Regions from separate parts of the Paenibacillus kyungheensis genome, predicted to be linked through region 1. Evidence: predicted binding sites of a transcription regulator. Region 1 holds the regulator's gene; each other region holds the start of a gene.
The links. Region 1 encodes Rex, which represses fermentation and respiration genes when NADH is low (regulators of the CRP and FNR family bind a similar motif). Its sites were predicted from a motif close to TTGTGAAATATTTCACAA; they were not measured.

Region 1 (3,971 bases):
TTGAGCATAAAATAAATACAAAAGAATTTCAAAGCCCTAAAGAAGATGTATTGATTGCAGCTCAAATGATTGTCTGGTTAAATGCGACAGAAACCGGAGATGATGAAGAACTCAATATGGGTAATCGTGGTGCTGACTTCTGGGAAACGGTAGCCAGTGATACCGATTCTTGTCTGGGTCGTGCATGTCCATGGTTCCGCAAATGTTTTTACCATCGTGCGAAGCATGAAGCAGGTACAGCAGATGTAGTCATCACCAATCACTCGAAATTATTTACCGATGTCAAAGCAGGACATCAATTGTTACCTGCTTATGATCGCTTGGTTATTGATGAAGCACATCATTTAGAAGATGTCGCAGGCAAGCACTTGGGTATGCATATGAAATATTTCACATTGGTTCATCCACTGTTACGATTGTTCAAAGACAGCAAAAATGGTCAGTTAGCGATTTTGCGTCAACAATTAGGCTCTTCTGGCAATGAACGTGGTATGGATTGGGCGATAGCGATTGATAATCTATATCCTGAAATTGTAGATGTTAAAGAAAACTGGGATAAATTAAGTGAGTTACTATTTGCTTTGTTGCCTCAGCGTAGTGATGCCGCTCCTGGTGAAGCAGGGCAGTTTACGCTTCGTCTTTTACCGGAAAAGCAACCGACCGAATGGAATGTGATTACAGAGCTTGAGAATCAGATTCATATCGGACTGAGCCAGTTGATTCGTAAAGGCGAGCAAGTGATGAATCAGATCAAAGACAGCGATGAGCAGTTAGGCACAGATAGTCTGGTAACAGACGTATCAGGTCTATTCAAAGACTTAACAGTGGTACGAGATGATCTGCGTCAATTTGTGAAGCTGGAAAGTACAGATACAGTCTACTGGTATGAAGCTAATGGGAATTACCGTAGCAAGTCTTTACAGATGTATGCTGTACCGGTAGATGTGAGCAAGCAATTGAAAGAGTACTTTTTTGATAAAAAGAAAAGTATTATTTTGACATCAGCGACATTATCAATAGAAAAGAAATTCCAATATATGATTGAACAGTTAGGGCTTGTAGAAGCGGAAAAAGAAGGTCGATTGATGACCGAACAGTTATCTTCACCTTTCAATTATCGTGAGCAATCGCTGTTGTTAATTCCGCGCGATTTTCCAAGTGTCAAAGGCAGTGTTGGTGATGCGTTCTTTGTAGATACGTTAGCGAACTCATTAGCGGAGACTGCCAAAGCGACCAATGGACGAATGATGGTGTTATTTACCTCTTATCGGATGCTCAAGCAGGTGTATGAGCCATTGAAAGAGAAGTTATCACATAGCGATATTGCAGTATTTGGACAAGGGGTCGATGGAGGAAGTCGTACCAAGCTCACTCGAAGATTCCAAGAGCGTTCAGCTTCGGTGTTACTGGGTACAAGTAGCTTCTGGGAAGGAGTCGATATTCCAGGCGAAGCATTAACCTGTCTGGCAATCGTACGTTTACCTTTTCAACCGCCCAATCATCCATTGCTTGAAGCCAAAAGTGAACGGCTGAAAAAAGAAAAGAAAAATCCATTTATGAAATTATCTGTACCGCAAGCAGTTATCCGTTTCAAACAAGGTTTTGGTAGATTAGTACGGACATCTAGTGATCGGGGAATCGTTATTGTCTATGACACTCGTGTGATCGAGTCCTATTATGGCAAGCATTTTCTATATTCATTGCCCGGTCCCAAAATGGAACATATGCCGACAGAGCAGATGGTACCCCGTATTACAGAATGGCTTAGCCAGGCCGAACCTGAAAAGGAAACTGTAAATCAAGAGGGGGAGCAAGCATGAAATCCGACAAAATATCAGAAGCAGTCGTGCGAAGACTACCTGTATACCTTAGATATCTGAACGAACTTCACACACGTGAAGTTCCTACAGTGTCTTCGCAAGAACTGGGACAAAAACTAGACTTGAATCCAGCACAAATTCGCAAAGATTTAGCTTATTTTGGAGATTTTGGACGTAAAGGGATCGGTTATGATGTATCATATTTGATTGAGAAAATACGTCATATTTTAAAATTAGATCAACAAATCAATGTGGCACTTGTAGGCGCTGGTAATCTAGGGCATGCCCTTTCTAACTATAATATGTATCTAAAAGAAACAATGAAAATCGTAGCTGTGTTTGATTCCAACGATTCGAAAGTAGGCTCTTTAATCAATACATTAGTCGTCCAGCCTATTGATGAACTTGGAATTACAGTCAAAGCGAGAAGTATTCGTATCGGAATTGTTACAGTGCCTAATGTTGAAGCACAGCGTGTAGCGGATCAGTTAATTGAAGCAGGGGTTGAGGCTATTTTGAACTTTGCACCGATTATTTTGAAAGCTCCACCGCATATTCGTGTGCATACTGCTGATTTTACAACGGATTTATTAAGCCTTGCCTATTATCTGGAAGATGGAAAGGAACATGAAACTAATGAATAACACCTCGAACAAATGGGTCATCAAAAACGGTATGTTTGCTGTAATGAGCGAAGAGAAATCAATGCTTTTTGGACATATGGTGATTGAAGATGGATGGATTACGTATCTTGGAGAAGAAGAACCTGTGATCGAAGAAGACACAACCGTAGTGGATGGCAATCATTTGTTCTTTATTCCGGGTCTAGTCAACAGTCATGGTCATGCAGCGATGTCGTTGTTACGCGGATATGGAGATGATCTTGCTCTACAAGTATGGTTACAAGAAAAAATGTGGCCGATGGAAGCGAAATTTACAAGTGACGATGTATACTGGGGAACTGCTCTGTCTGTATTAGAAATGTTAAAAGGCGGTACAACTACATTCCTCGATATGTATGATCGCTCAGAACGTGTAGCCGAAGTGGTAGAACAATCGGGTATGCGTGCAGTATTGATGCGTGGTGTAATCGGCTTGTGTTCAGAAGAAGAACAAAAGCAAAAGCTAAAACAATCAATCGACTTTGCACGTGATTGGCATGGTCAAGCGAATGGACGTATTACAACGATGATGTCTCCACATGCACCTTATACTTGTCCACCTGCATACATCGAACAATTTGTACAAGCAGCTCATGATTTGGATTTGCCGCTGCATACACATATGTCTGAGACACTAGCAGAAGTTCAATTAAACGTTACAGATTATGGATTACGTCCTGTAGCTCATTTGGAGAAATTAGGATTTTTCACTCGTCCAGCATTGTTAGCGCATGCTGTTCATTTGAATGATGAAGAGATCGAAGTACTTGCTGAGAATAAAGTAGCGATTTCTCATAACCCGGGTAGTAACCTCAAATTAGCAAGTGGTGTAGCACGTGTGCCGGATCTGTTGCGTGCAGGCGTTGTTGTGTCTTTGGGAACAGATGGCCCGGCAAGTAATAACAATCTGGATATGTTTGAAGAAATGCGTTTGGCTGCTCTTATTCACAAAGGAGTATCCGGCGATCCAACAGCTGTGCCTGCATTAGAAGCATTGAAAATGGGTACTGAATACGGTGCAAGATCTGTATTTTTGAATGATGTAGGTACATTCGCTGTAGGAATGAAAGCTGATATTACAGCACTTAATGTAGATCAACCGCATTTCTTACCACGTACTGATTTTATTTCACATACAATCTATTCTGCATCTGCCAAAGATGTATTGCATGTCTGGGTAGACGGTAAGCAATTGATCAAAGACGGTATATCATTAACATTGGATGAAGAAAAAATTCGTCATGAAGCCCAAAGTGCTTTTGAAGGTTTGCTTAAACGCTAACTGGAAGTCGATAGGAAAGGATGGCGTGTTTTGCGAAATTTGGGAAGTGGTAAGTGGATTGCAATCATTATCGTTGTATTGGGATTGCTGATTTTAGGTGTAAATCAATTTTATGTACATGTAATGGCAAAGCCATGGAGTAAAGAACAACTGGCTATTAATAGCGCACAGGAAAAAGCGGATATTGTATCTGTGACGCGTACGTTC
Region 2 (3,971 bases), 460 kb from region 1:
GCTCTTACATTGGTATTCATCACATCGTCCCACTCATCTAGACTTAATTCATAAGGAGATTTCCAGCGGGATACCCCGGCATTGTTGATTACTATATCTATCTGTCCGGTCGTATTTACAATTTCTTGAATCGTATCGATTACATCTTGTTCACGACGTACATCACAAGGTAGAAAATGAGCCTGTCCACCACTTTCACGAATAGTCGCGGCAGCTGAAGCACCTTCTGGCTCTAACGTATCTGTTAAAAATACGGTAGCTCCTTCTGCGGCATAACTTTCGGCTACAGCTTTACCGATTCCTTTGGCTGCACCGGTTACGATAACTGTTTTAGAAGCATATTTCATAATGTATCCCCTTTGGAGTTCGTCTATAAGTACAATGGTTCTATACTGCTTATTTCAACGATTAAGAGCATTACGAAACATACCTGTCTAGCTCATATGTAATCTGGTAGTCTAAAAATCAACAAAGGAACACACTTCTTATCCATCTGTGAAGTGTGTTCCTTTATGAAGTGCCGGTATATAATCCTTTGGAATGTCTAGTCTGACCTATAAATAGGCTTGCTGATCGATTATGCATAATATGCTTGTAAAAGCTCCTGAGTATCATCTTTAGCGGCATCCAATACACCTTGATCTGCCCAACATGCTTTGCAAGCTTCTTCTTCACGACATTCATTAGCATCTAGACAAGTGTAGCAAAGGTTCATGTAAAAGTTAGTAAGATTCTCATTAGTATTGTTTCTCATCTTAATCATCTCCTTGTTTTTTCTACATCCCAAGCATAACTGATTTAAAAGCATATTAATGTGATTTATTTCACAATCAACAAAGAATTTTAAATTATTTTTTGATGTTCTAAAAAGAAGCTATTGTGATATACAAAAGATCGATGACACAACCCCATATTGGCGTACGTCATCGATCTTTTTTACTTATCTGCTGTTATTTTTTTATAGTACATGCCATGTTTTGCCACCGTCTGTCGTCTGCATTAATAAAGAACGTCGTTCTTCATTTTTGGCAACTAATAACCAGCCTACATCCGCAGAGAAAAATTGCAATTTAACCAATTCAGGATATTTATTCAATGTGTTCTGCAATGTGTTATTGATAGGTAAAGCTTTCCACGTTTTGCCTTGATTAGCTGTACGGTACACGATGCCGTTGACTACAGACCAACCGATTTTATCATTTAAAAAAGTAGGTCCCATCGATTGATTGACTCCGGTCTGCGCTTGTAAAGCAAATGGAGCAAAGTTCCATGTCTTCCCTGCATCATGAGTAAAGTATCCGTTATAACTAGTCTGACTATCTTTCACACAACCAATATTCATCCAGCCTGCTGTTTTGCTATCACCAAAAAATTGAGGTTTGCCTGTGGTGAAAGAATGACAAGCTGGCAATTTTTTATTTTTATCAAAGTCTGGCCCTGTTTTCCAGGTTTTGCCCCCATTACTTGTAATATATAAATGAGGTGTACCATGTTGTTCCAGAGTTACAAATCCATTGTTACGATCCCGAAAAGACATTCCTACAAGCTTACCTAATTGCGGGATCGCTTGAGCGGTTGAACCTTCAGTTACAAATACGCCTGTGTTTTGCATAATTTTTTTCCATGTGTTACCACCATCGGTAGTGGTATATAATGCTTTTTCTTGCATATCTGCTGAATCTTTTGATGAATCCAAAGAAGTCATTACCCAACCATTGCTACTATCAATAAAATAAATGCCCAATACAGTAGCTTCATCATTTAATGTAGCAAAGTTCCAATTTTGCCCGCCATCGGTAGTATGTAGAATCAATGTTTCTCCTACACCTGACGCATTGCGAATCACCCAGCCGTTATTTTGATTCAGGAAAAAGATATCTTTGCCATACGTAGGTGGTTCTGAAAAAGTGACCGTTTGTGCAGGAGATACATTATCCCATGTGTCTCCACTATCCTGTGTAACATATATACGTAATTCGTTACGGGTTACACCCCACGCAAGCCCTGCACTAGCACTTAGTAGTTGAAAGTCTGTCAGTCTTGTCTGAATCTTATATCCTCTTTCAGCAGAAGATCCCCCCTGCTTCGTATCGGATGTTGCTGTATGGTTAAGGGTAAGTGTCTGCCCCTGATCTTCAGTTTGCATTTTTTTGAGTTCTTGAGTTGATGCTTTGTCTGCTGCTGGATCATAATCACTTGTAGAAGATTGACAAGCACTAAGTACAAACACAAGTGTAATCCATATGAAAAGCGCTTTGCGCATAGTTAACTTCATTCCTTCGCTCCTTCCGCACTTACATAAAGCTATCGTATTTCGATTATTCATGACCCTTATAAGAGTAAACTAAAATGAACATAGGTTGTTTACAGAAAAGTTACAAGCGATTACAGATTTCGCTGTTTTAGCAGGGTTTTCAGCGACTTTGTGCATTTGCTGATGTGTGATCCTTTTTACATTGGTCGCGCTTTCCGTTACAATAGTAGCGAATCTGTAACAAAGATCAATTAAGGAGATGATAAAAAATGACAGTATCTGAATCTGTATCCAAGCCCCACCGTGTCGTTGTTATTGGCACAGGAGCCGTAGGCTCCACAACCGCTTACACCCTTCTACTCCACAAGAGAATGTCTGAACTCGTCTTTATTGATGCGAATCACAACAAAGCTCTTGGCGAAGCACTCGATATGAACCACGGACTCCCATTTGTCGGCGGCGTCAAACTATGGGCAGGTGATTATTCGGATTGCAAAGACGCAGATATTATCATTATCGCTGCCGGTTCAAATCAACGTCCAGGCGAAACCCGGATTGATTTGTTAAATCGGAACTCAGCCATCTTCGAAGAGATTATTTCGAATATTACGAAATATAATAATAGTGGTATTCTACTGATCGCTACTAATCCAGTAGATATACTCAGTTATGTATCCTGGAAAAAAAGCGGCTGGCCATCTAATCGAGTGATTGGTTCCGGTACATTACTCGATAGCGCACGCTTCCGTTATTTAATTGGTAAAGAAAAAGGTATTGATCCTCGTAGTATTCATGCTCATATTATTGGTGAACATGGTGATTCCGAGTTGCCAGTATGGAGTCTGTCTAATATTGCAGGAGCTCCACTGGATTTTGAAGAAGACAAACAAAACGAAATTTTTGAAAATACAAAAAATGCCGCTTACGAAATTATCAATGCTAAAGGCTCTACATCGTATGCAATAGCACTCGCACTAGACCGCATTGTAGCCGCTATTTTGCAAAATGAACACGCTGTATTGAATGTATCTTCTCTGCTTGAAGATTATCATGGAATCTCTGATGTATATCTCGGTGTACCTGCTATTGTCGGTCGAGATGGTATTCAGGCAAAACTACCGATTCCTATGAATGAGCATGAAGAACAATTACTACGTGATTCTGCGAAAAAACTGAAAGATCAGATTGCACAGCTAGATATTTAAGTCGTATATAGATAACTATAGACTATCTTCTATTCATATGACAAATCTCTAATTCATCTATATCTATAGAATGACTTCTCAGTATAAAAAAAGTGGATTTAGGTGTAAAACCCTGAATCCACTTTTTTTGATTGTATACATCAAATTTCGCTGTTATCTGATCAATAAGGAATATCATCATCACGTTCAGGTGCTTCATTGGCGCGATCTACTAATCGTCTAGCGACCACTTCAAAAGGCTCCGGCTGTAACAGTTCGACCGGGGAGAATCCTTTATCAAATGTAAACGCATCGCCTTCAATCACCATTGCATAATGATCACCTAATTTGGCAATATGCAGTCGGTATCCGTAATCAGCTAGTAGTCCACGAATACTGGTATCCCCTAGCTTCATTTTGATCTCAATCTCTGGCTTGATCTCTACGATGCGCTCTGCCGCTTCGATCACATGTTGAGGTTCCCATTTTTCTTGAATATCTCGCTTTTCACTGGCTGCCCATAGTTCTAGATC
Region 3 (3,971 bases), 160 kb from region 1:
AGTTGTTCACGAGCAAATACGTTCACGTTCAAGTGATGAGCGTTGCTACCAAAGTATCCATCTAGCATAGATACAAGGTTTGATTTACGGATTTCTTCTTCTTTACCTAATGCTTTTGGTACGATAGAGAATGTGTTAGAAATACCATCTAAGCTATCTTCGTATGGTAATTTAGCAACAGAACTTAGAGAAGCAAGTGCACCTTTTGTATCTCTTCCGTGCATAGGGTTAGCACCTGGTGCGAATGGTTCGCCAGCTTTACGTCCATCTGGTGTTGTACCTGTTTTTTTACCGTATACTACGTTAGAAGTGATTGTTAGTACTGATTGTGTTGGTGTTGCACCACGGTATGCTTTGTTTTTGCGAATCATACCCATAAATGTTTCTACCAATTCAACAGCAATTTGATCGACTTTATCATCGTTGTTACCGTAGCAAGGATATTCACCTTCAATTTTGAAGTCTACAGCAATACCACGTTCGTCACGGATAGGTGTTACTTTTGCATATTTGATAGCGCTCAATGAGTCAGCTGCTACAGATAGACCAGCAATACCACAAGCCATTGTACGTAAGATATCACGATCATGTAATGCCATTTCGATACGTTCGTAGCTATATTTGTCATGCATGTAATGGATAACGTTCAATGTGTTCATGTACAATTTGCCTAACCATTCCATCATTGCTTTGAAGCGTTTCATGACTTCGTCATATTCAAGCACTTCAGAAGTGATTGCAGGATATTCAGGTCCTACTTGAACGCCTGATTTCTCGTCACGTCCACCGTTGATTGCATATAATAATGCTTTGGCAAGGTTAGCACGAGCTCCGAAGAACTGCATTTGTTTACCGATACGCATAGCGGATACACAGCAAGCAATACCGTAATCATCGCCATAGATCGGACGCATAAGATCATCGTTTTCGTATTGGATAGAACTTGTTTCGATTGAAACTTTAGCACAGAATTTTTTGAAAGCTTCTGGCAATTGTTCTGACCACAATACAGTCAAGTTAGGTTCTGGTGCAGGTCCCAAGTTGTATAATGTATGCAAGAAACGGAAGCTGTTTTTAGTTACTAATGTTTTGCCATCTACAGCCATACCACCGATAGATTCTGTAACCCAAGTAGGGTCACCACTGAACAATTCGTTGTAGTCTGGAGTACGCAAGAATTTAACAATACGCAATTTCATTACGAAATGGTCAACTAGTTCTTGAGCTTGTTGTTCTGTTAATGTGCCTTCTTTTACATCACGTTCGATATAAATATCAAGGAAAGAAGATACACGTCCTAGAGACATCGCTGCACCATTTTGTTCTTTGATTGCTGCAAGGTAACCGAAGTATACCCATTGGAACGCTTCTTTAGCTGTTTGTGCAGGTTTGGAAATATCGAAGCCATGCATTTCAGCCATTTTTTTCAATTCGCCTAGAGCACGAATTTGTTCAGATACTTCTTCACGAAGACGAATAACTTCTTCATCAATTACATCAACTTCCATGTCATTCAAATCTTGTTTTCTTTCGTTGATCAAGAAGTCTACACCGTACAATGCTACGCGGCGATAGTCACCGATAATACGTCCACGACCGTAAGCATCTGGCAAGCCTGTAATGATACCTGCTTTACGTGCTGCTCTCATATCGGAAGTGTAAGCATCGAATACACCCTGGTTATGCGTTTTACGAATATTAGTGAAGATATCAATGATTTGTTCTGGTACTTCAAAGCCATATGCTTTACAAGCATCGATCATCATTTTGATACCACCGAACGGTTGAAGCGAACGACGGAAAGGAGCATCTGTTTGAACACCGACGATTTGTTCTTTGTCTTTGTCCAAGTATCCAGGACCATGTGAAGTGATAGTAGAAGGTGTTGCAGCATCTACATCCCATACTCCGCCACGTTCGATCTCTTCTTTAGATAGTTTAGAAATAATATCCCACAAGTCTTTTGTATTTGAAGTAGGGCCAGCTAGGAATGTTTCGTTTCCTTGATATGCGCTAATGTTTTGCTCAATAAAATCACGAGTATCTACATGTTTTGCCCATTTACCTGATTTGAAATTGCGCCATGCATCTTTTTTTAAATTATCCTGTACATTTCTTTCGATAACTGACATTGATAATCCCTCCATTATTGTGAATAAAATCACAAAAGCGTTTAAGCTAATGCTTGTCTCGCCTGTACGATACCGGAAGCTGTTATTTTCTCCCTCCGGCTATGTCTTTATTATGATGTAATTCATAAGCAGAGTATGTGACATTTATCACAAAATCGCATTTTTATTATGATTTTTATCACATTCTGTATCTATAACAGTTTTCAAAAATAACTATTACAGATATTCAGAAACCCTTTTACAGCATAAGCGAGCAACTAATTATGCTGTAAACACAGTAATATCAATCTACTAATACAAAAATATACATAAGATTTTACAACAAATAACTGTAGCATAATACCGGAATATACGACTTCTAACAACGAAATATATCACACTATTTCTGTATTATTCTATCTACACACTATAGAATAATGTTGGACATTGCATCACTCCTCTCTACGAATAAAAGAACGACTCTCATTAGTTCTGCTCATATCGCAAACTAGGAGATCGTTCTTTTGTATGAGGTGAATTTCCATATTTGCTTTATTTTTTATTTTCAATAGCGTATCTTGAGAGCCTATTTTTAGAGATGCCATTTAAATAAGAAGAAAAAAGGATCATCTCCAACGACTCTGCTATAAAAGCATTTGTGGAGTGATCCTTTTTTCAATCTACATGATTACTATTTCAAAAGTATACTTATTCAAATCTACCGTAGAATGCGTTGCGGTATACATCAGCTAGTTCAGTCACTAAAGGTAATTTAGGATTCGCTGTTGTACATTGATCTTCAAATGCACGGTCAGCAAGGTAATCGACACGAGATTCAAAGTCTTTTGCATCAAAGCCCAAAGCTTCAAATGTTTCTGGAATACCTAATTTACGGTTCAAGTCACGAATAGCATTGATCAAGCTGTTTACGCCCTCTTCAGTTGTACGTGCTGGCAATCCTAGGATGCGTGCAATTTCAGCATAACGTTCGTGAGCGATAAAGTGAGAATATTTAGGGAACGATGCGAATTTAGTTGGTTTTTTTGCATTGTAGCGGATAACGTGTGGCAACAAGATCGCATTGGTACGACCATGTGCTGTATGGTATTGTCCACCCCATTTGTGTGCCAAGCTATGGTTAATACCTAAGAATGCATTCGCAAATGCCATACCTGCAATCGTAGAAGCATTATGCATTTTTTCACGAGCCAGTTTGTCGCCTGTTAGAGCAGACTGTTCTAGATATTGGAATACCAGTTGAATCGCTTTGATTGCTAGTCCATCGGTAAAGTCACTTGCCATTACAGATACATAAGCTTCAATTGCATGAGTCAATACGTCCATACCTGTATCAGCTACAGCTACGCGAGGTAAAGAGTATACAAATTCAGGATCGATAATCGCTACGTCTGGTGTTAACTCATAATCGGCCAAAGGATATTTAGTGTTGCCTTTTTCTTTATCTGTAATAACTGCGAACGATGTTACTTCAGAACCTGTACCCGAAGTTGTAGGAATAGCTACGAATTGTGCTTTTTGTCCCAAATGTGGGTATTTGTAAATCCGTTTGCGGATATCCATGAATTTTTGTTTTAAGTTATCAAATTCAGTATCAGGGTATTCGTAGAACATCCACATGCCTTTAGCAGCATCCATAGGTGATCCACCACCAAGAGCGATAATGCAGTCAGGTTGGAAACGTTCCATCATTTGACGACCACGTTCAACTGTAGCTGTAGATGGATCTGGTTCTACATCAGAGAACACTTCAACAACCACTGGAGTTTGACGTTGACGCAAGTAATGTTGTACTTTTTCTACATAACCGAGTTGTACCATCATCGCATCTGTTACGATCAC
Region 4 (3,971 bases), 1.4 Mb from region 1:
TCAAATCGATAGCTCCTGCTTCAAGCCCCATATCTTCTGCTATACCTCGAATACGAATCTGTCTACCTAACTCTGGCCAGTAGAATGTTAGTGCTACCTTTGGATTATGCTGGATATGTTGACCTTTCTGACTTTCCAATCCAGTAGCAAAATAAAACGAATCGTCTTTAGCTTCTTTAATAATCAATACGCGTGCATCTGGAAAACCATCCGAATCGACAGTAGAAATAGTCATCGCATGCGGTTCTTTAACCTTCATTTCAATAGCTAATTTCATCCAATCTAAAAAGAGATCTGTCGGACGCTCCGGTAGAGATTGAGTATCCCATGTAGGGAAAGGGCCAGATAAAGCTTTCAAACCACGCAAGATATTGCTTGATTGTGCACTCATATTACTAACCACCTCTATATCTAATTTGTTCTCACTATAACATAACCAATGTATAGCAAATAAACCCGATAATCAAAAATGGCATACTAGAAACATATCTATATATAACTTTATAAAACTTTGTGAAAATATGAACAAATTGCGAACTTATCGTAAACCTCTTGTAATGTGATAAAAATCACAATATAATAGCAATACAAGGTGAATTAATTCACAACTTAAACAAAACGAAAAAAGACTATATTAAAAAATAGAACAGTCAGCTAGAAGATGGACAGATAGAGAAACCACACACTTCTCTTACTCCTAACATCTTAATTCACCTGAATGTGACTTGTCGGATAGTTAGCACAGACTGTACACCATTGGATAAGAAGAATTTACAATAATAAAAATACAGATTTATCAGGAGGAAGAAACCATGAAAGTAGCTGTTATAGGATGTACTCACGCAGGAACTGCCGCTGTTGTTAATACCGCTAAATTATACCCGGATGCTGAGATCACTGTGTATGAACGTAACGATAATATCTCATTTCTATCTTGCGGGATTGCGTTATATGTAGGTGGCGTTGTTAATGATCCAGACGGGTTATTTTACTCTTCTCCAGATCAATTAGCTGCTCTAGGAGTAACGACTAAAATGTTGCATGAAGTGACAGCGATAGATACAGATAACAAAACATTGAAAGCTCGTGACCTGACTACAGGTATCGAACTTACAGATACGTATGACAAATTAATTATGACGACAGGTTCTTGGCCGATCGTTCCTAAATTTGAAGGGATCGAACTGGATAACATTTTACTTTGCAAAAACTATAACCACTCGAATACGATTATCGAAAAAGCACAACATGCTAAAAATATCGTTGTTGTTGGTGCAGGTTATATCGGTGTTGAACTGGTAGAAGCATTCCAAATGAATGGTAAACAAGTCACTTTGATTGATGCTGAAGAACGTATTTTAAGCAAATATCTTGACCCTGAATTTACAGATCGTACCGAAGAGTCTTTGCAAGAACATGGCATTGAACTTGCGCTATCTGAGAAAGTGGTAAAATTCACAGGTGAAGATGGTAAAGTCACAACAGTCGTTACTGACAAAGCGACACATCAAGCAGATATGGTGATCTTATGTATCGGATTCCGTCCGAATACTGAATTGCTTAAAGGACAAGTCGATATGTTAGTCAATGGTGCAATCTTGGTCGATAAATATATGCAAACAAGCAAAAAAGATGTATTCGCTGCGGGAGATAGCTGTGCGATCTTCTACAATCCAACAGGCAAACACGCCTATATTCCTTTAGCTACCAATGCAGTACGTATGGGTACACTGGTTGCTCGTAATCTAGTGCAACCGACCAATGAATATATGGGAACCCAAGGAACATCTGGTATCAAAATTTACGAAGATAATATTGCTGGTACAGGGATGACCGAGACAGCCGCTCGTGAAGCAGGCTTGAATGTAGAAACAAGCACCATGCACGATCACTACCGTCCAGAATTTATGCCGACACATGAGACAGTGACCTTGAAAGTGGTCTTTGAAAAAGAAACACGCCGTATCTTAGGTGCACAATTAATGTCTAAAGTTGACTTAACTCAATCGATCAATACGATCTCTGTCTGTATCCAAAACCAAATGACAGTCGATCAATTAGCCTTTATCGATTTCTTCTTCCAACCACATTACAACAAACCGTGGAACTACTTGAATACAGCAGGGTTGCAAGCATTAGCACCAATTCAGACGCAACAAGAAGTTCACGCTTAATTAAATAAGAACAAAGTAAATGTGTATCATGGCATCCTATTTATCATTATAAAAGTCTACCCCTAAACAAAGCCTGTACAGTTCCCCCACTGTACAGGCTTTTGTGCTTAATTTCACAAAACTTTTCGTAAAGTGATATTTGTTACTTTTTTCACAAAATAGTTGTATTAAAATTGAAATATGAAAAGGTAATTTAATTATGCGGAAATAGATGCTTATAAGGGGGATGCAACACATGGCTTATTACAAACCACAACAGATTGCAATGAATACGATTGAGACTGGAATTATCAAAGCTAAGTCGACATGGATCCAGATGTTAGTACTTGGTTTTTTGGGTGGAGCTTTTATTGCATTAGGATTTTTGTTAGATATTCGAGTGATCGCCAATACACCTGAATCCTGGGGAAGCTTTGCTAACTTTATCGGGGCGGCATTGTTCCCTGTAGGATTGATTCTGGTACTTGTGGCTGGTGGAGAATTGTTAACCGGTAATATGATGGCTGTTCCATTAGCACGGATGGCAAAGCGGATCAGTACGATAGAAGTTGCCCGTAATTTACTAGCTATTACAGTAGCCAATCTATTAGGTGCTTTATTTGTCGCTTACTTCTTCGGGCATGTAGTAGGGTTAACCGAGACAGGCCCTTACTTAACCAAAACAGTAGAAATGGCAGGGCACAAGTTAGAAGGAAGCTTTGCACAGATGTTCTTATCCGGGATCGGTTGTAACTGGTTGGTGGCTCTGGCTGTCTGGTTATCCTATAGCGCAGACAGTATCAGTGGTAAAATACTAGGAATCTGGTTCCCAACGATGGCATTTGTCGCTATCGGATTTCAGCACGTTGTCGCTAATATGTTTTTGATTCCAGCAGCAATCTTTGCAGGGTATTATTCTTGGGATATGTATCTTATGAACTTTATTCCAGTATGGCTGGGTAATCTAACCGGTGGAGCGGTGTTCGTAGCAGGAATTTATTTCACCGCTTATATCAAAAAAGAAAACCAACTAACACCTACCGGTTCAGGACATGCTCAACATAACGAACCTACTGTTTCAACGATGCCAGCAGTATCGGCTACATCAGCATTACCTTTACAACATAGCGATCAAGCTCATTGATTCAGATTAGCTATATCCCAAAAAGATCTTCATATTGATGAAGGTCTTTTTTTGTTATATGAAAAATAGATATAGAAAAGGAAAATAGATATAGTATCATGATAAAAAGTAATTGTTCCACTACAATCTCCGAAAGAGCAGGTGATATTTTGCATATTCAAGAACTATCCCTAGATCACAATGTACCGCAGATTGGAGTATTTTTAGATCAGCACAATATGAATAATGATCTTCATATCCCTGATTATGAAAGTATTCCTTTCTCACTGGCTGCTTATGAAGGGGAACAATACATCGGTGGAGTGACAGGGGCTATGGCATGGGGGTTACTCTATATTCGATATCTGGCGGTTGATCCTGCATATAGAGGTCAGGGCGTTGGAGCGAAGTTGTTACAAGCGATTGAAGATCAAGCAAGACAACAGGGCGCTACCATAAGTGAATTGACGACGATGAGCTGGCAAGCTCCGCATTTTTATATGAAATATGGATATGTGATCTTTGGAGAAATAAAAGATATTCCGATCAAAGGACAATCGAAAATATACTTACAAAAGAAGTTATAAATAAGTATTACAAATGGAAAAATATTATATATTTATAAATATGTAATATATTAAGGTTGATATTGGGTAGTTGATATTGGGTAATAGAGAGAGAACGTGAATCTCATA

Region 2: PQ456_RS11925 (L-lactate dehydrogenase) is a predicted target of Rex. The motif match lies at 2,440-2,457, and genes of this name have one in related genera.
Region 3: pflB (formate C-acetyltransferase) is a predicted target of Rex. The motif match lies at 2,150-2,167, and genes of this name have one in related genera.
Region 4: PQ456_RS20280 (formate/nitrite transporter family protein) is a predicted target of Rex. The motif match lies at 2,276-2,293, and genes of this name have one in related genera.

What each region holds. Positions count from the first base shown of each region.
Region 1 is NZ_CP117416.1:3,261,585-3,265,555, reverse strand. Features, by position in the region: gene dinG (ATP-dependent DNA helicase DinG) at 1-1,820, shown strand, start outside; gene PQ456_RS13920 (redox-sensing transcriptional repressor Rex) at 1,817-2,464, shown strand; gene PQ456_RS13915 (amidohydrolase) at 2,457-3,764, shown strand; gene PQ456_RS13910 (cell wall elongation regulator TseB-like domain-containing protein) at 3,795-3,971, shown strand, end outside.
Region 2 is NZ_CP117416.1:2,805,823-2,809,793, forward strand. Features, by position in the region: gene PQ456_RS11910 (SDR family NAD(P)-dependent oxidoreductase) at 1-347, opposite strand, end outside; gene PQ456_RS11915 (hypothetical protein) at 578-754, opposite strand; gene PQ456_RS11920 (WD40/YVTN/BNR-like repeat-containing protein) at 959-2,275, opposite strand; gene PQ456_RS11925 (L-lactate dehydrogenase) at 2,524-3,459, shown strand; gene PQ456_RS11930 (DUF3900 domain-containing protein) at 3,621-3,971, opposite strand, start outside.
Region 3 is NZ_CP117416.1:3,425,220-3,429,190, forward strand. Features, by position in the region: gene pflB (formate C-acetyltransferase) at 1-2,132, opposite strand, end outside; gene adhE (bifunctional acetaldehyde-CoA/alcohol dehydrogenase) at 2,820-3,971, opposite strand, start outside.
Region 4 is NZ_CP117416.1:4,671,886-4,675,856, reverse strand. Features, by position in the region: gene PQ456_RS20290 (pyridoxine/pyridoxamine 5'-phosphate oxidase) at 1-391, opposite strand, end outside; gene PQ456_RS20285 (FAD-dependent oxidoreductase) at 813-2,174, shown strand; gene PQ456_RS20280 (formate/nitrite transporter family protein) at 2,410-3,297, shown strand; gene PQ456_RS20275 (GNAT family N-acetyltransferase) at 3,447-3,863, shown strand.